One region of the Kitasatospora sp. NPDC004240 genome, then DNA from elsewhere that is predicted to be linked to it. Evidence: riboswitches for the same ligand, from Rfam matches in the RefSeq annotation. Region 1 holds a riboswitch; each other region holds the start of a gene.

The links. A riboswitch is a leader RNA that binds a small molecule or an ion and turns the genes downstream of it on or off. The one in region 1 is predicted to bind S-adenosylmethionine.
Region 2: linked by a shared signal. The riboswitch ahead of thrC (threonine synthase) and the one ahead of ACWEQL_RS09490 (glutathione S-transferase C-terminal domain-containing protein) in region 1 are both predicted to bind S-adenosylmethionine.
Region 3: linked by a shared signal. The riboswitch ahead of ACWEQL_RS02430 (aminotransferase class V-fold PLP-dependent enzyme) and the one ahead of ACWEQL_RS09490 (glutathione S-transferase C-terminal domain-containing protein) in region 1 are both predicted to bind S-adenosylmethionine.
Region 4: linked by a shared signal. The riboswitch ahead of ACWEQL_RS35365 (IclR family transcriptional regulator) and the one ahead of ACWEQL_RS09490 (glutathione S-transferase C-terminal domain-containing protein) in region 1 are both predicted to bind S-adenosylmethionine.

The regions. Positions count from the first base shown of each region.
Region 1 covers NZ_JBSGFD010000024.1:50,079-55,314, reverse strand. Annotated here, with positions in the region: gene ACWEQL_RS09505 (hypothetical protein) at 1-18, shown strand, start outside; gene ACWEQL_RS09500 (MDR family NADP-dependent oxidoreductase) at 131-1,213, shown strand; gene ACWEQL_RS09495 (MerR family transcriptional regulator) at 1,245-1,667, shown strand; gene ACWEQL_RS09490 (glutathione S-transferase C-terminal domain-containing protein) at 1,723-2,607, opposite strand; SAM riboswitch class IV at 2,961-3,073, opposite strand; gene ACWEQL_RS09485 (phytoene desaturase family protein) at 3,378-4,790, shown strand.
Region 2 covers NZ_JBSGFD010000049.1:1,125-6,360, forward strand. Annotated here, with positions in the region: gene ACWEQL_RS15710 (alpha,alpha-trehalose-phosphate synthase (UDP-forming)) at 1-387, opposite strand, end outside; gene ACWEQL_RS15715 (glucosyl-3-phosphoglycerate synthase) at 425-1,465, opposite strand; SAM riboswitch class I at 1,626-1,759, shown strand; gene thrC (threonine synthase) at 1,777-3,060, shown strand; gene ACWEQL_RS15725 (MoaD/ThiS family protein) at 3,105-3,383, shown strand; gene ACWEQL_RS15730 (cold-shock protein) at 4,067-4,270, shown strand; gene groL (chaperonin GroEL) at 4,708-5,236, shown strand, end outside.
Region 3 covers NZ_JBSGFD010000005.1:24,341-29,576, forward strand. Annotated here, with positions in the region: gene ctaE (aa3-type cytochrome oxidase subunit III) at 1-432, opposite strand, end outside; gene ACWEQL_RS02420 (hypothetical protein) at 840-1,265, shown strand; gene trpD (anthranilate phosphoribosyltransferase) at 1,418-2,494, shown strand; SAM riboswitch class IV at 2,624-2,740, shown strand; gene ACWEQL_RS02430 (aminotransferase class V-fold PLP-dependent enzyme) at 2,793-4,157, shown strand; gene ACWEQL_RS02435 (Lrp/AsnC family transcriptional regulator) at 4,195-4,476, opposite strand; gene ACWEQL_RS02440 (rhomboid family intramembrane serine protease) at 4,473-5,236, opposite strand, start outside.
Region 4 covers NZ_JBSGFD010000209.1:3,278-8,513, reverse strand. Annotated here, with positions in the region: gene ACWEQL_RS35375 (SpoIIE family protein phosphatase) at 1-1,517, shown strand, start outside; gene ACWEQL_RS35370 (class I SAM-dependent methyltransferase) at 1,622-2,248, shown strand; SAM riboswitch class I at 2,355-2,497, shown strand; gene ACWEQL_RS35365 (IclR family transcriptional regulator) at 2,696-3,409, shown strand; gene ACWEQL_RS35360 (hypothetical protein) at 3,553-4,395, shown strand; gene ACWEQL_RS35355 (helix-turn-helix transcriptional regulator) at 4,436-5,155, opposite strand; gene ACWEQL_RS35350 (alpha/beta hydrolase) at 5,172-5,236, opposite strand, start outside.

The DNA.
Region 1 (5,236 bases):
GGCGCGGCCGGCGCTTGACCCTGACGCGCGGGGCAGGGTTTAGCGTCTCCCGACCCCGCGCGGCCGCTCCTCCGCGACCGGTGCGCGGGTCCTCCGTCGTACCGATCCCGACCCGCCCAGGAGCTCCGCCGTGTCCGTCACCGCCTCCGTCCCCGCGTCCGCCGCGCCGTCCGCCGCCCTGCCCGCGACCTCCCGGGAGGTGCGCCTGCTCACCCGGCCCGAGGGGCTGCCGGATGCGGGGCACCTGGCCGTCGTCGAGGTGCCGCTGCCCGTCCCCGGGCCCGGGGAGATCCTGGTCCGCAACCGGTACTTCCACGTCGGGGCCGCGGTGCGCACCCTGATCGGGGGCGGCGTACCGGGGGCGCCGCTGCCCGCCCTGCGCCCCGGCGACACCCTGCTGGGCGCGGCGGTCGGCGAGGTGGTGACCGCCGCCGGGCCCGACGACGGCGGCGACGGGCAGGGGCCCCGGGTCGGCGAGCTCGTCTCGCACTGGCTCGGCTGGCGCGAGTACGCGGTGCTGCCCGCCGAGGGGGTGACCCGGCTCGGCGGGGCGCCGCTCGTCGACCCCGCGCTCCATCTGACGCAGGGGTGGACGGCCTACGTCGCGCTCACGGTGGGCGCCGGACTGCGCCCCGGTGACACGGTGTTCGTCACCGGCGCGGCGGGGTCGGTCGGCACCGCGGCCGGCCGGATCGCCCGGCTGCTGGGCGCCGGCCGGGTGGTCGGCAGCGCCGGTTCGGCGGCCAAGGCGCGCCGGCTGGTCGACGAACTCGGCTACGACGCCGCCGTGGTGCGCGGCGCGGGCCCGATCGCCGGGCAGCTCGCCGAGGCGGCGCCGGAGGGGATCGACGTCCTGGTGGACACCGTCGGCGGCGAGCAGCTCGCGGCCGCGGTCGGGGCGGCCCGTCCCGGGGCCCGGTTCGCCCTGGTGGGCGCGCTGTCCGGGCAGCTGTCCCCGGACGGGAGCGGGACCGCGGCGCCGGTCGGGCTGGACTCGGTCCAACTCGTCGTCAAGCGGATCGCCCTGCGCGGGGTCAGCCCGCTGGACCACCCGGAGACCCTCCCCGAGTGGCGGGAGCACTTCGCCGGCTGGCTCGACGAGGGCCTGATCGACCTGCCCGTGGTCCGGATCGCGGGCATGGACGGCGCCCCGCGCGCGTTGGAGGAGGTGTTCGCCGGTCAGCACGTCGGGACGGTCGTCGTCGCGCTGTGACCCGGCACCCGACGGGCGGAGGGCGGGCGGCATGCGCATCGGCGACGCGGCGGCGGCAGCGGGGACGACACCCCGCGCCCTGCGGTTCTACGAGCAGCGCGGGCTGCTTCCGCCGCCCCGGCGGACGGCCTCCGGCCAGCGGGAGTACGGCCCGGCCGAGGTGGCCCGGGTCCGGGTGATCCGCGAGCTGTTGGCGCTCGGCCTCACCGTCGAGGACCTCCGGGCGAGCGCCGAGCGGCTGCACCTGGCCGGCGCCGACGTGGACCCGGTCCGCTGCGGCAGCGGGGAACCCGCCACGCCCGCGGTCGGCGTGGCGCTGCGGCGGCTGGCCGCCCTCGACGCCGAGATCGCCCGGCTGACCGCGCTGCGCGAGGGCCTCGCCACCCGGCTGGCCGGCCTCCCCGGACGGGAGGCCGGCCGACCCGGCCCGACCACCGCCGTCACCCGGCGCTGATCACCCCGGCCGAACGGCCGGCTCCGGTCACCCGGGGCCGGCCGCCCGGTCGTCGTCACGCCGCGTGGCTCGCGCGGTCCACGGGGGCCGCCGGGCCGTCGGGGATCTCGTCGAGGTCCAGGCAGCGGCCGAAGCGGCGCCGGGGGGAGGTCAGGAACTCGGCCGGGAGGTTGCGGTGGAAGGCCGGGAGGCGGTGCAGCCGGCGTACGTAGGCCCAGAGGCGGTGCCGGTCGGCCACGGCGGCGGCCTCGGCGGGGTCCATCCGGGGCCGGTGGACGGTGTCCAGCTCGACCAGGGCCACCCACAGGTCCACGTCGGCCGCGGTCGGGCGGGCGCCCAGCACGTACGGGTCCGCGGCCAGCCGGCGGTCGACCAGGTCCAGTGCCTGGGACAGCTGCTCGGGGGCCCCCTCGCGCCACCCGGCCGCCTCCGGGACGGCCTCGGCCAGGAGTTCGGCGATCGCGTCCACGGCCTCGGCGAGGTCCGCCGGGCGCAGGTCGGGCAGGTCGTCCCGGGTGCGGTCGGCCAGGTGCTCGGCCAGGTCGCGGAGGATGTCGGGGGTGTGGTTGCTGACGATGCGCCCGCTCCACCGGTCGCAGAGCGCCGGCACGGTGAGCGGTCCCTCGTAGTGGTGGAGCGCCGTCTCGTACGCGAGGCGCAGCTCCCGGTGGGCCTCGGGGGTGGCGAGGTGGACGACGGAGACCGTGTCGCGCAGGTCGAGCAGGTCGAGGGTGATCGCGACCCGGAGGGAATCCGGGCAGCCGGGACAGAGGTACACCCGGTAGCGCTGGGAGGCGGGGTAGAAGCCGCCGCCGCGGCGGGCGCCGATGCGGCCGCGGAACCGGTGCGCGTGGTCCGGGACCGGCTCGGCGGGGTGACAGGGGTCGGGCTGCGGCGTACGGGACGCCGGGTCGGAGGCGGGAACGAAAAGCTCGGGCATGACTCTCCAATGGGTGAGGGAGCCCCGGTGATCTGATGGGGGGGGACGCGGAGGCGGGAGGGGACGCGGGGACCCCGCCTCCGGCCGGACCGGCGCCGCGGCTCACGGGCTGGGGTGTGGTCCGGTGGTCCGGGGGGACGTGGCCGTCAGGCGGGTGGCTCCGGGACGGGGTGGTCCCGGGGCGGCCGGCCGGGTCAGGCCCTCGGTCCGCTCGCGCTGCAGACGCGCAGCAGGTCGATGTGCAGACGTCTGGTCAGGGGGCTCGCCGGGCGCAGCGGGCGGCGGGCGCCGCCCGGCTGCCTCCGCGTTCCGCCCACGTCCACCCGTCCGATCCCTCGGGACCCGCCGGGGCGGGACCACGCTTGTCCCGCCGCATCGGCGGGACCCGGTCGTCACCCGGGGCACCCCGTCGCGGTGGAAGGGTTGCCTGCCAGCGGGCCGGAGCCGATGACCCGCGCGGGAGACCCGCGGCGGGCGCTGACAATCGTGACCGTCCCCAGCAGTCTGGTCGAGCGCCCGAGGGGTCGTCAATAACGAGGACGGCACGACCGCGAGGTGGTGGGGGCCGTCCTCGCGGTCGCGCCGAGGGCATGTCAGGAGGCCGCCGTGGCCGCGCCCTTCACCGGGACGGCCCGCCGGGCGGCCGGCTGACCGCACGGCGGGCCCGGCGGGCCGGCGGGCGGCCGGGCCGGTAGCGTGGCCGGGGACCGACGTGGCGGGTGCCGCACCGACGGTTCCGGCGGCGAGCCGGCGAGCTGAGGAGGCCCCCGATGAGCGGCGCGACGGTGGTCGGCGGGGGGCCCAACGGGCTCGCCGCCGCGGTCGTGCTGGCGCGGGCGGGCCTGCGGGTCACCGTGCTGGAGGCCGCCGGGGAGGTCGGCGGCGGCGCCCGCAGCTCGGAGGCGATCCTGCCGGGCCTGGTGCACGACCACTGCTCGGCCGTCCACCCGATGGGCGTCGGCTCGGCCTTCCTGCGTGGCCTCGACCTGCGCCGCCACGGGCTGGAGTGGCGGTGGCCGGAGATCGACTGCGCCCACCCGCTCGACGACGGGACGGCCGGGGTGCTGCACCGCTCCGTCGCCGAGACCGCCGCCGGCCTCGGCGCGCCGGACGGCGCTCGCTGGCGGCGGCTGTTCGGGCCGTCCGCCGCCTGCTGGGACGAGCTCGCCGAGGACGTCATGGGCCCGCTGCTGCGCGTACCGCGCCACCCGTTGCGGCTCGCCCGGTTCGGGGCGCCGGCGCTGCTGCCGGCCTCGGCGCTGGCCCGGGCGTTCACCGGGGAGCGGGCGCGGGCCCTGTTCGGCGGGGTGGCGGCGCACGCGTTCCGGCCGCTGCACCGGCCGCTGAGCGCGAGCGTCGCCCTCGGCCTGCTGGCCGCCGGGCACCGGCACGGCTGGGCCGTGGCGGCGGGCGGCTCCGGGGCGATCAGCCGGGCGCTGGCGGCGGAGCTCACCGCGCTCGGCGGCACCGTCGAGACCGGCGTACGGGTCACCTCCTTCGACCGGCTGCCGCCCGCCGCGGTCACCCTGTACGACCTGGCGCCGGGCGCCGTCGCGGACATCCTCGGCGACCGGCTACCGCCCCGGATCGCCCGGGCCTACCGGCGCTTCCGGCACGGCCCGGGTGCGTTCAAGGTCGACTTCGCGGTGGCGGGCGGCGTCCCGTGGACCGCCGAACCCGCCCGGCGCGCCGGCACGGTGCACCTCGGCGGCACCTTCGCCGAGGTCGCCGCCGCCGAACGGGCCGTCGCCGCCGGCCGGATGCCCGGGCGCCCGTTCGTCCTGGTCGGCCAGCAGTACCTGGCCGACCCGGGCCGCTCGGCCGGCGACGTCCACCCCGTGTGGGCGTACGCGCACGTCCCGGCCGGCTACCCCGGCGACGCCACCGGGGCGATCACCGCGCAGATCGAACGCTTCGCCCCGGGCTTCCGCGAGCGCGTCCTCGGCCGGGCGGTGACCACCACGGCCGGCTTCGCCGCGGCCAACCCGAACTTCGTCGGCGGCGACATCATGACCGGCGCCAAGGACGTCCCCCAGCTGCTCCTCGGCCCCCGCCCCACCCTCACCCCCTACGCCACCGGCCTCCCCGGCCACTACCTCTGCTCCGCGGCCACCCCGCCCGGCCCCGGCGTCCACGGCATGTGCGGCGCCAACGCCGCCGCGTACGCCCTCCGCCGGCTCTGACCCGCCCCACGCCGCCGCGCACAGGGCCCGACCGGCCCCGCACCCGCCCGTGCAGCGCCACCGCCGCCGCGCGCAGGCCGCGCAGATGGGCGGCCGGCTCGGCGCACTTGAGGGTCACCCGGCACGGCCGGTCCTCGCTGCCGGCCCGCACGACCGCGAACATCCTGCCGAGCACCCGGTACACCAGGGCGTTCGGCTGAACGGCTCGTCCTCGGTGGCCTCCCGCAGGGACAGCGCGTAGTCGCCGAAGCCCCCGGACTCGATGATCCGTCACCCCTCGTTCGTGACCGCTCTGCTGCGGATCACCGTGCCGGAGTGGTGTGCCCGGGGCGGCGGCGTCCCGTGACCGGTCCGGACGCGACCGGTACGGGCGGCAACCCACCCGGACGGCAATTGGTCTGGACAACATCCGTTCGTGTCGGATACGTTGCGGCACGCGACACCTC
Region 2 (5,236 bases), on a different contig from region 1:
GGCGGGCGCGGTGGGTGTGGCGTACAGCAGGTGGTGCACGAACCAGAGGGTGGAGTTGGCGACGCCGTTGTAGGCGCGCGCGAAGGTCTCCGGGTCGATGTCGAGCATCCGTACGGCCTGGCCCCCGACGTCGTGCCCGGCGCGGTCCAGGCGCCCGTCCGGGGCCTCGCGGGCGGCCCGGCGGTCGGCCTCGCCGAGGGCGGCGCAGACCCAGACGGCGTCGGGATCGTCGATCGCGGACAGGCCGGAGACCAGGCCGCCGCCGCCGCGCCGCAGGGTCAGCGTGCCGTCCGCCGCGGCGCCGAACGACACCGGTCCCCGGTTGGAGGCCACCAGCACGGGGGCGGTGCCGGTCGGACTCGAACGTTCGGTCGTGAGATCGCCCATGGTTGGAACCTTGCCGGGGGGCGGGGTCGGCAAACGCTCAGAGCACCGGGTGGCGGCCGGTGTACTCGGGGACGGTGTGCATCGGGGGCCGCTCCAGGGCGGTCACCGGGTGGCTGTGGGCGGTGAAGGTACGGGTCAGCGGATCGCGGGTGAACTGGGTGAGCAGCGGGTGCACCAGGTCGGCGGAGGCCTTCAGCCGGTGGGTGCGGTCGAGCCGCTCCAGGGCCGTGCGGTAGATGGTGGCCGCCATCCGTCCGAGCGCCTGGCCGTCCTGGTGGCGGTGGTGGCGGACCCCGACGTCGACCTGGGCGAGGGCGTCCAGACCGGCGGTCTCCAGCGCGTCCACGAGCAGGCCGAGCTCGACGCCGTAGCCGGTGGGGAACGGCAGCCGCTCCAGCAGCGAGCGGCGGGCCGCGTACTCGCCCCCGAGCGGCTGGACGAAACCGGCGAGTTCCGGCCAGTGGAGGTTGAGCAGGGGGCGGGCGACCAGTTCGGTCACCCGGCCGCCGCCCGACGGGATGACCGTGCCCTCCCCCGCGGCGGAGCCGCTCGATGTCACCTCCAGCGGCCGGTCGTACATGGCCTTGACCAGCTGGATCCCGGGATCGGTGAGCAGCGGGCCGACGATGCCCGAGACGAAGGCGGGGTCGAACTCGCGCAGGTCGGCGTCGACGAAGCAGACGATCTCGCCACGGGTGACCAGCAGCGAGCGCCAGAGCACCTCGCCCTTGCCGGGGGCGGCGGGCAGCCGCGGCAGGATGTCGTCGCGGCGCACCACCCGGGCCCCGGCGCCGGCGGCCGCGGCGGCGGTGCCGTCCGCCGAACCCGAGTCGACCACCACCAGCTCGTCGACCAGCGGCAGGCGCTCCATCAGCTCGCGCCGGATGGTGCGGACGATGTCGCCGACCGTGGCCTCCTCGTCCAGGGCGGGCAGGACCACGCTGACGGTGCCGGCGCGGCCGGCCGCCCGCTTGGCGTCCAGCAGGGTGCGCACCGGACGGTCGGCCGCGCTCCAGGAGCGGCGGCGCAGCCAGGACGCCACCTCCGGGAGGAGCTCGGGTGTCGGTTCGGCGGGCACGGGCACACTCCTGAGGATCGCTGACTCTGCTCGGGTGAAACGGTCCATCTCGCGTGGCGGACGGTCCCTTTCGGCATTGACGCCTTCGGATACAGTCTTCGTACAGCGGTCGGACCTTCGCACGCCGGGGTCACCGCTGAGCAGGACCACAACTTCACAGAGCTCATCCAGAGGGACTGAGGGAACGGCCCGTTGACGTCCCGGCAACCTTCTCGCGCGGCTGTCGTACAGGCCCCGGCGGGACAGGTGCCAATTCCGGCCCGTGGCGCGCCCGCGTCACGGGGAAGATGAGGAGAGAGGCCTCCGCCATCATGGCTATCGACACTGCCGCACCCGTCAGCACCGTTGACCTCGGCCCCGCCGCCGCGCTGTCCTGTCGCGAGTGCGGCACCCGGTTCCCGCTCGGCCCCAGCTTCGCCTGTCTGGAGTGCTTCGGTCCGCTGGAGATCGCGTACGACTTCGGGAGCGAGGCCGCCGAGGAGCTGCGCAAGCGGATCGAGTCCGGTCCGGCCTCCATCTGGCGCTACGCCCCGCTGCTGCCCGTCCCGGCCGACGTCGCCTCGAAGCCCAACCTGAACCCCGGGTGGACCCCGCTGGTGAAGGCGGACAACCTGGGCCGCGAGCTCGGCTTCACCGCCCAGCTGCACATCAAGGACGACTCCGGCAACCCGACCCACTCGTTCAAGGACCGCGTGGTCGCCTGCGCGATCGAGGCGGCGCGGGCCTTCGGCTTCACCACGCTCTCCTGCTCCTCCACCGGCAACCTGGCCGGCGCGGTGGGCGCGGCCGCCGCCCGGGCCGGCTTCAAGTCCTGCGTCTTCATCCCGCACGACCTGGAGCAGGGCAAGGTCGTCATGGCCGGCGTCTACGGCGGTCAGCTGGTCGGCATCGACGGCAACTACGACGACGTGAACCGCTTCTGCTCCGAGCTGATCGGCGACCCGGCCGGCGAGGGCTGGGGCTTCGTCAACGTCAACCTCCGCCCGTACTACGGCGAGGGCTCCAAGACGCTGGCGTACGAGATCTGCGAGCAGCTCGGCTGGCGGCTGCCGGAGCAGATCGTCATCCCGATCGCCTCGGGCTCCCAGCTCACCAAGATCGACAAGGGTCTGCAGGAGCTCATCAAGCTCGGCCTGGTCGAGGACCGCCCGTACAGGATCTTCGGCGCCCAGGCCGCCGGCTGCTCCCCGGTCTCGGCCGCGTTCAAGGCCGGCCACGACGTGATCCGGCCGGTCAAGCCGGACACCATCGCCAAGTCGCTGGCGATCGGCAACCCGGCCGATGGCCCGTACGTGCTGGACATCGCCCGCCGCACCGGCGGCGCGGTCGAGGACGTCACCGACGCCGAGGTGGTGGCCGCGATCAAGCTGCTGGCCCGCACCGAGGGCGTCTTCGCCGAGACCGCGGGCGGGGTCACCGTCGGCGTGCTGAAGAAGCTCGTCGAGACCGGTCAGCTGGACCCGGCCAAGGAGACCGTCGCGATCAACACCGGCGACGGCCTGAAGACCCTGGACGCCGTCTCCGACGCCGGCATGACCACCGTCATCCGGCCGTCGCTGGAGTCCTTCCGGGCCGCCGGCCTCGCCTCCGTCTGACCTTCCCCGCCCCGCTCCGCCCCCCAGCTAGGAGAGCCACCGCCATGAGCGCCAACGTCCGCATCCCCACCATCCTGCGCACCTACACCGGCGGCGCCGCCGAGGTGACCGCCGAGGGCGCCACCCTCGGTGAGGTCATCGCCGACCTGGAGAAGAACCACGCGGGCATCGCCGCCCGCCTCCTGGACGACACCGGCAAGCTGCGCCGCTTCGTGAACGTGTACGTCAACGACGACGACGTGCGCTTCGCCGAGGGCCTGGCCACGGAGATCAAGGACGGCGCCGGCGTCTCGATCATCCCGGCGGTGGCCGGCGGCTGCTGAGGCCCCGGTGACGGTCGGGCCTCTCGGCCGGGTCGGCCCTCTCGGCCCGGTCGACCTCGTTGTCCGGCCGGCTCGACCGGCCTGACCGGCCGGTCGCTCCGATTGGCCTGATCGATGCGGTCCGCCGGCCCGGTGCATTCGGCCGGTTCGGTTCCGTTCGACCTGTTTGACCTGTTGAGCCGTCTTCACGTCCGGAATTGCACTCTCCGGACGTGAAGGCGGCTCGTCGTATTGCGGCGTGAATTTTTAGTCGCCCCGGTCGGAGTAGAGTTTCGCCCGGAGGGGAACGGGGCGCCCCCGCCCCGTCCGGCGGGCGAGACCCGCGTCCGCCCCGAAGCCGTGAATCATGTCAGGCGGATGTCAGAATTCATGAGGGGATTTGGGTAATTCGCCCGCCATGTCCGGGACGGAATGCCGAGTTCACCCGGTTCTGGCCCGACCTGTCCCTTGATGGACCGAGCGAATTCGTATCGGCTGGGCCTGTTGCAGAGGGCGTCTATCCGGATACATTCAGCCGCGGTCGACGCAATCACCCGTTCACCGGAGTCCGTCCGGGGCCCGGCCGGGGATCGCGGTGTGCAGGGCTGCGCTCAGGGGGGGTTCCCCGGGCCGGCCTCAACCAGACCCGGGCCCGCAGACCTGCGGGCGCGTGAAGGGCCAGCACAGCACTAGGGGAGTTCGGAATGGCTCAGGGCACCGTCAAGTGGTTCAACGCGGAGAAGGGCTACGGCTTCATCGCGGTCGACGGTGGTGCGGACGTCTTCGTCCACTACAGCGCGATCCAGATGGACGGCTACCGCACCCTTGAGGAGGGCCAGCGGGTCGAGTTCGAGATCTCTCAGGGACAGAAGGGCCCGCAGGCGGACATGGTCCGCGCGGCGGTCTGAAACCTTCCGGCTCCAGGAGTTCGGCTCGGCCCACCGGCTGGTGGACCTCTCGCTTCGCGACGGGCCCGTACGTATCGGCGTACGGGCCCGTCGGCGTGTCCGGGGTGCCTCCGCCCCCGGGCCCGCGCGGTGTCGGGGAGGCGCCCGGCGCGGGCCCCGTCGACGGTCGCGCGGCGGGGCGGGAGGGCCTCCGCGGCGGGGCGGGAGGGCCTCCGTGGAGGGGCGGGCGCGGCTCGCGGGATCGCCGATTGGGCTTGCACTCGCCACCCCAGAGTGCTAATCATTGGCGTTAGCACTCACAGCTTGAGAGTGATAAGCGGACCGGGTCGGTGAGGCCCCAGGGAGCGGTAGGGGAATGGACCCCCGCACACCAGGGCCGTCCGTCGCGGGCACCCCTTGGTCCGAGCAGTCGACCGTGTCCCGGAGGACCACTTCAGATGGCCAAGATCATCGCCTTTGATGAGGAAGCTCGCCGCGGCCTTGAGCGTGGCATGAACCAGCTCGCCGACGCAGTGAAGGTCACGCTCGGCCCCAAGGGTCGCAACGTCGTGCTGGAGAAGAAGTGGGGCGCCCCCACGATCACCAACGACGGTGTCTCCATCGCCAAGGAGATCGAGCTCGAGGACCCGTACGAGAAGATCGGTGCGGAGCTCGTCAAGGAGGTCGCCAAGAAGACGGACGACGTCGCGGGTGACGGCACCACCACCGCCACCGTGCTCGCCCAGGCGCTCGTCCGCGAGGGTCTGCGCAACGTCGCCGCCGGCGCCAACCCGATGGCCCTGAAGCGCGGTATCGAGAAGGCCGTCGCCGCCGTCTCGGACCAGCTGCTGGCCCAGGCCAAGGACGTGGAGACCAAGGAGCAGATCGCCTCCACCGCCTCCATCTCGGCCGCCGACACCCAGATCGGCGAGCTCATCGCCGAGGCCATGGACAAGGTCGGCAAGGAAGGCGTCATCACCGTCGAGG
Region 3 (5,236 bases), on a different contig from region 1:
GAGGTAGAACACCGTGCCGTACGGGTCGGAGGACAGCGTCAGGCCGTCCTTCTTGACCAGCTCGGTGTACTCGAAGACCTGCCCGCCGATGAAGATCGCGCCCATCACGAAGGTGATGACGAACCACGAGCGGAGCTTCTTCACGTCACCGCGCTCGGCAGCGAACACACCGAGCTGGCAGGTGAGCGAGGAGAGCACCAGGATCGTGGTGTTGACCGAGGAGAAGGGCACGTTGAGGGCGTGCGCCTTCTCGGTCCAGAACTCGGCTCCCTTGACGGAGCGGAGCGTGAAGTACATCGCGAAGAGGGCCGCGAAGAACATCAACTCGGAACTGAGCCAGACGATCGTTCCGACGCTGACCATGTTCGGCCGGTTGACCGATCCGTGCGCGTGCCCGGTTTCTACTGCTGTTGCTGTCGCCACGACGGACATTATGTCGGTCCCTTATTCCGTCTTCACGCCGGGGGGTCTCCCTCGGAGTGTCCGGTGCGTGCGGTATGCCCCCCTGGGCCCCGACGGGGCGTCCGCAGGTGGCCTGAGCAGCGCGGTGTCCCTTTTCTGACGGTTCCTTCGGGGCCTCTTCGACCCTGTTGCCCCGCGTGTCGCTGCGGCCCCGCGGGGCGGCCCCGGGGTAGGGGGGAGGGCCGCCGTCGGCCGTACGGGTGGTCTGCGGGCGCCGGGGTGACGCGCCGTCCTCCGGGAGGGTGAGCCCCGTCGGGGCCCGGCCGCGGCGGCTCGGGAAGGATCACGCCGGAAGGGGCTCCGCGGGCGGTGATCGGGAGTAGCATCCGGATGAGGTGGACGTGGTCCGGATCACACTTCAGAGGAAGCAGGGGCCCATGGCGCACACGACCGACGAGACGCTCACCGTCCTCGTCTACAGCGACGACCGCAACACGCGCGAGCAGGTGCTGACGGCCCTCGGCCGCCGGCCGGCCGCGGACCTTCCCGAGCTCGACTACCTGGAGTGCGCCACCACCCCCGCGGTGCTGCGGGCGCTGGAGAAGGGGGGAGTGGACCTCTGCGTGCTGGACGGCGAGGCGGTGCCGGCCGGCGGGCTCGGCCTCGGGCGCCAGCTCAAGGACGAGATCTACGGCTGCCCCCCGGTGCTGGTGCTGATCGGCCGGCCGCAGGACTCCTGGCTGGCGGCCTGGAGCCGGGCCGACGCGGCGATCAGCCGCCCGGTGGACCCGGTGGCGCTGGCCGAGGCGGCCGCCACCCTGCTCCGCGCCCGCGTGGAGAAGCGGACACCGGCGACCCACTGAGCCGTACGGCCCGCGGGGCGGGCGTCCGGCCCCGCCCTTCACCTGGGTATCTCACTCTTAGAGAAAGGGGGACAGGACGCCACCCCCCGCTCGATAGGCTGGCTCCGCTCGCGGGGACCTCCCGGAGCTCCCTTCAAGAGCTGGAGTCAGCCATGGTGAACGTGAACCCTGCGAACGGCGGTAGCGACCCCGTGCAGGTGGTCCGCACCTGGCCGGACATCCTGGCGGCCCTGCTGGGCGGCGAGGACCTGGACCGGGCGGACACCGCCTGGGCGATGGACCAGATCATGAGCGGCGAGGCCTCCCCGGTGCAGGTGGCCGGCTTCATGGTCGCGCTGCGGGCCAAGGGCGAGACGGTCGACGAGATCTCCGGCCTGGTCGACGCGATGTACGCGCACGCCGAGCCGCTGCAGATCCCCGGCCCCGCCGTGGACATCGTCGGCACCGGCGGCGACCGCGCCAAGACCGTCAACATCTCCACCATGTCGGCGATCGTCGCGGCCGCGGCCGGCGCCAAGGTGGTCAAGCACGGCAACCGGGCCTCCTCCTCGGCCAGCGGCTCCTCCGACGTGCTGGAGAAGCTCGGCATCGCCCTCGACCTGAGCGCCCGCCGGGTGGCCGAGGTCGCCGAGGAGGTCGGGCTGACCTTCTGCTTCGCCGCCAAGTTCCACCCGTCGATGCGCCACGCCGCCCCGGCCCGGCGCGACCTCGGCGTGCCCACCGCCTTCAACATCCTCGGCCCGCTGACCAACCCGGCCAAGGTCACCGCGCACGCCATCGGCTGCTTCGACACCCGGCTCGCCGGGCTGATCGCCGGCGTGCTCGCCCGGCGGGGCTCCACCGCCCTGGTCTTCCGCGGCGACGACGGCCTGGACGAGCTGACCATCACCACCACCTCCCGGGTGTGGGTGGTGCGCGACGGCTCGGTCACCGAGACCGGCTTCGACCCGCGCGAGGTCGGCATCGAGACCGTCGGGATCGAGGCGCTGCGCGGGGCCGACGCCGCGTACAACGCGGAGGTCGCCCGCCGGCTGCTGGCCGGGGAGCGCGGACCGGTGCGGGACGCCGTCCTGCTGAACGCCGCCGCCGCGCTGGTCGCCCTCGACCTCACCGACGCGCCGCTCACCGAGCAGCTGGCGGCGGGGATGGAGCGGGCCGCGCGGGCGATCGACTCGGGCGCCGCCCAGGAACTGCTGCGCCGCTGGTCGGACGCCACCTCCCGGGGCTGACGCGACTCGGGCCGTCCTCGGGCCGTCCCGGGCCGGGGCCCGCGGGGAACGCTCCCCGCGGGCCCCGGTGCGTCCACATGGCGGACATCTGTTTGACCACCCGGTGGACGCGTCCTAGAGTCTTCGCCAGGTCATGAGTGGCAGCGTCAAGCCCCAGCTTGCTGTCCGGCAACCCTCCGTCCGTGGCGGGGTGCCCTGGGTGAGGACCGGGTCACCGGCAATCCGTCCGTGTGACAAGCGCGGACGCCGGTTGACACACACTCCCGGGGTCCTAGGCCCGTAGAAGGAGTGCATCCCCATGTCCCTCGCCACCGCCTCCCGCGCCCCGCTCGCCGTCCTCGGCCACGACGTCCAGGTCCCGCTGGCCAGCGGCGAGAAGGTCACCTACGCGCCGCTCGACTACGCGGCCAGCTCCCCGGCCCTGCAGCGGGTGTGGGACGACGTCGCCGCCTACGCGCCCTACTACGGCAGCGTGCACCGCGGCGCCGGCTACCTCTCCCAGCTGTCCACCGACCTGTTCGAGCAGAGCCGCCGGACCGTCGCCGACTTCCTCGACCTGCGCGAGGGCGACCAGGTGGTCTTCACCCGCGCCACCACCGACTCGCTCAACCTGCTGGCCGGCGCCGTCCCGGCGGGCACCCGGGTGCTCGCCTTCGAGACCGAGCACCACGCCTCACTGCTGCCCTGGGCCCACGCCGGACTGGACGTCACCTACCTGCGCGCGCCGCGCTCGCACGCCGAGGCGGTCGCCGCGCTGGAGACCGCGCTGGCCGCGGCGCCTGAGGGTCCCACGCTGCTCTGCGTCACCGGCGCCTCCAACGTCACCGGCGAGCTGTGGCCGGTCGCCGAGCTCACCGCCACCGCGCACCGCCACGGCGCCCGGGTGGTGCTGGACGCGGCCCAGCTGGCCCCGCACCACCGGGTCTCGGTGCGCGAGCTGGACGTCGACTGGATCGCCTTCTCCGGCCACAAGCTGTACGCCCCCTTCGGCGCCGGGGTGCTGGCCGGCCGCTCCGACTGGCTGGACGCGGCCGAGCCCTACCTGGCCGGCGGCGGCGCCACCCGCACGGTCGCCCGGGAGCACGACGGCTCGGTGGCGGTGCAGTGGCACGCCGGCCCCGCCCGCCACGAGGCCGGCTCGCCCAATGTGATCGGCGCCTACGCCATCGCCTCCGCCTGCCGGGCGCTGGGCGAGGCCGGCTTCGACGCGCTGGAGGCGCGCGAGCGTCAGCTGGTCGACCGGCTGACGGCGGGCCTCGCCGAGGTGCCCGAGGTCAAGGTGCTCAACCTGTTCGGCGAGGGCTCCGCCCGGGTGGGCGTGCTCTCCTTCGTCGTCCAGGGCTGGAACAGCTCGCACTTCTCGGCGGCGCTCTCCGCCGAGTACGGGATCGGCGTGCGGGACGGGCTGTTCTGCGCGCACCCGCTGCTGCGCACCCTGCTCGGCGACGAGGAGGCCGCGCCCTCCGAGTGCGGCGCGCCGGAGCCCTCGCTGCCGGGCGAGCGCAGCCTGAACGCGATCCGGGTCAGCTTCGGCGCCGGCACCCCGGACGAGCACGTCGACCGCTTCCTGACCGCCGTCCGCGCGCTGGTCACGGACGGTGCCGCCTGGAACTACCGCAACGAGGGCGGCCGTTGCGTCGCGGACACCCGCCGGGCGGGCTGACCGCGGGGCCGGCGGGGGATGCCGGAGAAGGAGGCCGCTACTCGTCCAGGCCGAGGGCGAAGGCGGCCTCCAGGTCGTGCTGGGAGTACGTCCGGAAGGCGATCTGGGTCTCGGTGTGCGCCACGCCCGGGACCTTGTTCAGCCGGCCCGGGATCACCTCGGCCAGGTCGTCGTGCCGCCGCACCCTGACCATCGCCACCAGGTCGTAGCCGCCGGTCACCGAGTAGACCTCGCTGACCCCCTCGATCGAGGCGATCGCCTCGGCGATCTCCGGGATGCGGTCCACGCTGGTCTTGATGAGGACGATGGCGGTGATCACTGTTCGGGCTCCTTTGTGAGGTGCCGCCAGCTTAGGCCCTGGGCACTGGCGAGGAGGAAGCCGACGGTGAAGCCGATGACGTGCACCAGGTAGGCGACGCCGGGCTCCGCCGAGCGCACCGACCACCACTGCAGCGAGAACCAGAGCCCGAGCACCAGCCAGGCCGGGAACCGCAGCGGCAGGAAGAGCAGCAGCGGCACCAGGGTGGTGACCCGGGAGCGGGGGTAGAGCCGCAGATAGGCGCCGAGCACCGCCGAGATCGCCCCCGAGGCGCCGATCAGCACCCGGGTCGCGTCCGGTGAGTGCGCCTCGGCGAGCGCGTAGCCGTACGCGGCCAGGCAGCCGGCGGCCAGGTAGAAGAGGAGGAAGCGGCCGCGGCCCAGCCGCGCCTCCACGCCGGCGCCGAAGACGTGCAGGAAGAGCAGGTTGCCCAGCAGGTGCAGCCAGCCGCCGTGCAGGAAGAGCGAGCTGAGCACCGAGAGGGCCGGCACCTTGCCCGGGGTGGGCGCGGCCGGGCAGCCGGGGGCCGGGTCGGGGACACCGGCCAGCTGTTCGGCCGTGAGCGGGTGCCCGGCCAGCAGTTCGGCGGGGACGGCGCCCCAGCGCCGCTCGTACCGCTGCTCGGCGCAGATCCGGTCCTGCCCGGTGCCGTACAGCGGATTGAGCCCGGCCGCCGGGCCGAGCAGGAAGACCGCCGTGTTGAGCACGATCAGGAGGAGGGTGACGGTCGGGGCCGGCCCCCTCGGGCGGCCGCCCCGCG
Region 4 (5,236 bases), on a different contig from region 1:
AGCGGGTGGCGGTCACCGGCCCGCGGGCGGATTCGCCGCTCTACCCGCCGGGGGAACTGGTCAGGTGGGCCGGGAGGACCCCGCAGGCGGCGGGCTTCGCGACCGGGCACTCCGCGCTCGTACCCGAGGTGGCGACCGACGCCGGGTGGCGGACGCAGGACGCCGAGCGGACGCAGGCGGTGGTGGAGTTCGGACTGGCGTCGCTGATCGCCGTCCCGCTGACCGCGCGGGGCGTGCTGATGGGCGTCGCCTGCTTCTGGCGCAGCCGGGACCGGGGCCCGTTCGAGGAGGACGACCTGTCGCTGGCCGAGGAGCTGGCCGCCCGGGCCGCCGTGTCCATCGACAACGCCCGCCGCTTCACGCGCGAGCACACGATGGCCGTCACCCTGCAGCACAGCCTGTTGCCGCGCGCGTTGCCCGAGCAGAGCGCCCTCGACATCGCCTACCGCTACCTGCCGGCGCAGGCGGGCGTCGGCGGTGACTGGTTCGACGTGATCCCGCTGCCGGGCACCCGGGTGGCCCTCGTCGTCGGCGACGTGGTCGGCCACGGCCTGCACGCGGCCGCGACCATGGGCCGGCTGCGCACCGCGGTCCAGAACTTCTCCTCGCTCGACCTGCCGCCGGACGAGCTCCTCGGGCACCTGGACGAACTGGTCACCCACATCGACCAGGAGACGGCCGCGGTCGACGGGACGCCCGCGATCACCGGCGCCACCTGCCTCTACGCCATCTACGACCCCACCGCCGCCACCTGCGTCATGGCCCGGGCGGGGCATCCGCCGCCGGCCGTCGTCCAACCGGACGGCGCGGCCGGGTTCCTCGACCTCCCGGCCGGTCCGCCGCTCGGCCTGGGCGGCATGCCCTTCGAGGCCGCGGAGGTGCGGCTGCCGCCGGGCAGCAGCCTGGTCCTCTACACCGACGGCCTCGTCGAGGACCGCACCCGCGACATCGGCATCGGCCTGGACGTGCTCTCCGCCTCCCTGGCCCACCCCGGCCGGTCGCCCCAGGAGGTCTGCGAGGCCGTGCTAGGCACCCTGCTGCCCGCCCGCCAGACCGATGACATCGCCCTCCTCGTCGCCCGTACCCGCGTGCTGGCGCCCGACCGGACCGCGGAGTGGGAGGTGGCCCCGACGCCCGCGGCCGTGGCGCAGGCCCGTGCTCAGGCCACCCGGCAGCTCGCCGAGTGGGGCCTGGAGGAGGCGGGCTTCGTCACCGAGCTGGTGCTCAGCGAGCTGGTGACCAACGCGATCCGCTACGCGAGCGGTCCGATCACGGTGCGGATGCTGTACGACCGCACGCTGATCTGCGAGGTCTCGGACACCAGCAGCACCGCCCCGCACCTGCGCTACGCGGTCGCCGACGACGAGGGCGGCCGCGGGCTGTTCCTGGTCGCCCGGCTCGCCGAACGCTGGGGCGTCCGCTACACCCCCACAGGCAAGATCATCTGGGCCGAGCAGTTCCTGCAGCCGGAGGTCCCGATGGCCTGGCCCCTCGACGAATGGCCGGACATCGAGTAGCCGGACATCGAGCCGCCGGCGACCGGGGGCGGGAGATCGGGTGGCGGGAGACAGGAGGGTCGTCGGGGCCGGTGCCAGACTGGCCCTGAGGGCTGGAGGTCGTGATGGGGTTCTACGCCGATCAGGTCGTGCCGCGGATCGTCAACGTCGCCTGCGGGACGAAGGAGGCCGCGCACCTGCGACGGAGGGTCTGCGAGGGCCTGGAGGGCGATGTCCTGGAGATCGGGTTCGGCTCGGGGCTGAACGTCCCGTTCTATCCCGCGGCCGTGACCCGGGTGACCGCGGTGGACCCCTCCGAGGTGGGCTGGCGACTGGCGGCCGAACGGGTGGCGGCGACCCCGGTGCGGGTGGAGCGCGGGGGCCTGGACGGTCAGGTGCTGCCGTTCCCGGACCACAGTTTCGACGCGGCGCTGTCGACCTGGACGCTGTGCACCGTCCCGGACGCCGGGGCGGCGCTGCGTGAGGTGCGGCGCGTCCTGCGGCCCGGCGGGACGCTGCACTTCGTCGAGCACGGCCTGGCCCCGGAGGGCGACGAGGCCGTACGGCGCTGGCAGCGACGGCTCGACCCGCTGGAGCAGCGGCTCCTCGGCGGCTGCCACCTGACCCGGCCGGTCGCCGAGATGCTGACCGGGGCGGGCTTCGTCATCACCGATCTCGACGTGTTCTACGAGAAGGGCGCCCCGAAGGCGCTGGGGGCCGACTCCCTGGGAGTCGCCGTCTCACCCGCCTGAACGGTCCCGGGTGACGGGCGTGGCGGCGGCCGGACGGGCGCGGCGTCCGGTGTGAGAACCGGGGAGGTTTGGCGGGCCGCCGGGGGAATCTTGTATGGTTCCTCGCGAATCATCCAGAGGGGTGGAGGGACCGGCCCTACGAAGCCCCGGCAACTCCCCGATCGACCCGGCGTCCGAAGTACGCGCCGTGCCGGCCGGGGGCAGTGCCAACTCCGGCCTGTCGCCACTGTGGCGCGGGAAAGATGAGGAGACACGGTGCTCTCTGTGCTGTCCTTCGCCCGGGCGCTTCCCGCCCCGGCCCTTCCGCGTACTCGTCTCGTGCCCGGCGCAGGCAATCGGCCGACTTCCCCGGCCCGTCCTCGCTGACCATCCCCCCGCTCCCGATGCGGAGCCTCCGTGGGCGAAGCCGTCGCGCTGCTCACGGGATTTGAGACGGAGTACCCATCCATGGACAACACGAGCGGCGTCGGCGTGCTCGACAAGATCACCTCGATCCTCGGCACCCTGGAGGCCGGTCCCACCACCCTGGCCGGCCTCGTGGCCGCCACCGGTCTGCCCCGGCCCACCGCGCACCGGCTCGCCGTCGCGCTCGAACAGCACCGGCTGGTCACCAGGGACGTCGAGGGCCGGTTCGTCCTCGGCCCCCGGCTCGGGGAGCTCTCGGCGGCCGCGGGCGAGGACCGGCTGCTGGCGGCGGCCGGTTCGGTCCTCACCCATCTGCGCGACCTCACCGGGGAGAGCGCCCAGCTCTACCGCCGGCAGGGCGAGATCCGGATCTGCGTGGCCGCGGCCGAGCGGCTCTCCGGCCTGCGCGACACCGTTCCCGTGGGGGTCACCCTGCCCATGAAGGTCGGCGCCGCCGCGCAGGTCCTGCTCGCCTGGGAGGAGCCCGAGCGCCTCCACCGCGGCCTGCAGGGCGCCCGCTTCACCGCCACCGCCCTGAGCGGCGTACGGCGCCGGGGCTGGGCGCAGTCCATCGGTGAGCGCGAGCTCGGGGTCGCGTCCGTCTCGGCCCCCGTCCGCGGCCCGGCCAACCGGGTGGTGGCCGCGGTCACGGTCTCCGGCCCGATCGAACGGCTCACCCGCCACCCCGGCGCCCGCCTCTCCCAGGCCGTGGTGGCGGCGGCCGACCGCCTGACCGAGGCCCTGCGCCAGACCTGACCGGCCCGCGGGCCGGGTGCCCCGTGGGCCGGGCCTCGGGGCACCCGGCCGGGTGCGGTACGCCGAGGCGGGGGTGCACGGTTCCGTCCCGCCCGCGGCGTTTCGCCCGGCCGGCGGGTGGGCGGGACGTCTAGTCTCGGGCCGTGGGACAGCCCGAGCAGCGCGCCGAAGGCGCGGGACCGTTCACCACCCGGCTCACCTGGCGCCCGCCCGGCGGGGGGACCGCCGTGTGGGAGTCCCGGCTCGCCCGGCGGCGCGGACTCATCGCGGTCCACCCGCCCGGTGCGCGCACCGGCCACCACGCCAGCGCCGACGAGGTCGCCCTGCGCCGGCTGCGCCGGCTCAACGCCGTCGCCGCCACCGCGTTCATCATCGGCGGCGCCCTCTTCGCGGCCGGCGCCGGCGTCGCCCAGTTCGGTTCCGGCGACGCCACCACCTGCGCCTCCATCTACTTCGCCGGCGGCCTCTTCTTCAACACCGGCGGGTACGTCTCGCTGCTCCAGGTGATCAACGCGCCCCGCCACGTGCCCGGCGGTGAGGGCCGGCTGGTCACCCACCGCTGGCGCTGGTGGAGCTACGAACCGAAGCGGGTGGACTGGCTGAGCGCGTCCGTCCTGTTCGCCGGCACCCTGGTCTTCGCCGTCAACCTGCTCGACTCGTTCCTGCAGGGGCTGAGCGTCCAGCAGGTCAACCGGCTGATCTGGGCCCCCGACGTCATCGGCTGCGTGCTCTTCCTGATCTCCGGCCACCTCGCCTTCGTCGAGATCTGCCACGGCCGGCCCTGCTTTTGCCGCCGAAGCCTCGGCTGGTGGATCGTGGCCGTGAACCAGCTCGGCTCGGTCCTCTTCATGATCTCGGCCCTCGCGGCCTTCACCCGGCCCAGCACCGGCAGCCTCGTCAACGCCGACATCGCCAACTGGGGCACCCTCACCGGCGCCCTCTGCTTCTCGCTCGGCGGGGTGCTCCAGCACTTCGAGCGTCCTTGACATCATCCCCGGGCGTGTTCCCGAAGGGGCGGACGGGGCCTCAGGGTGGCGGGGCGAGCGGGGTCAGGGCGCCGGGGCGGGTGGCGTCGGCCGCGGCGGAACCGTGGAGGAGGGTCGGCAGGTCGCGGGGCGGGGCCGGTTCGGTGGTGGGGGTGGCCGCGGTGACGCGGTCGAGACGGAAGCCCCGGCCGGCCCGGCGGGTGCGGCACCAGGCGATGAGGTACCAGCGGCCGTCGGCGGTGAGCAGCCCGGCCGGTTCGACCTCGCGGTGGCTCTCCCGGCCGTCCGCGTCGACGTAGGACAGCCGCAGCACGGTGCCGTCGGTGAGGGCCTGTTCCACGGCGGCCCGGACCGGGGCCGGGGTGCGGGCGGGCAGGGCGACGATCCGTGCGGCGAGGTGCCGGGCGGTCGTGGAGGCGGGGCCGGTCATCGAGGCGGCGATCTTCTGGGAGGCCGTACGGGCCGCGCCGGCGTAGGGGGCGGAGCCGTCGGCCGCGGCGAGAGCGGCGACCAGGGCCGAGGCCTCCTCGGGGGTGAGGCGGATCGGGGGAAGGGTCATCGCGGGGTCGATCGACCAGCCGCCGCCCCGCCCGGAGGTGGCGCGGACGGGGACGCCGGCCTCCATCAGGGCCTGGAGGTCGCGCTGCACCGTGCGGGTGCTGACCTCGAAGCGGGCGGCGAGCGCCGCGACCGTCCGGGGTCGCGGCGCCGCGGCGCGCAGTTCCTCCACCAGTGCGTACAGTCGGGGCGTGCGGTTCACGGAGGCGACGCTACCGTCACGCGTCGGCCAGGAAGTCCCGCTCACGCCGCTGTTCGCGTTCGGTGACGGTCAGCGGGAACA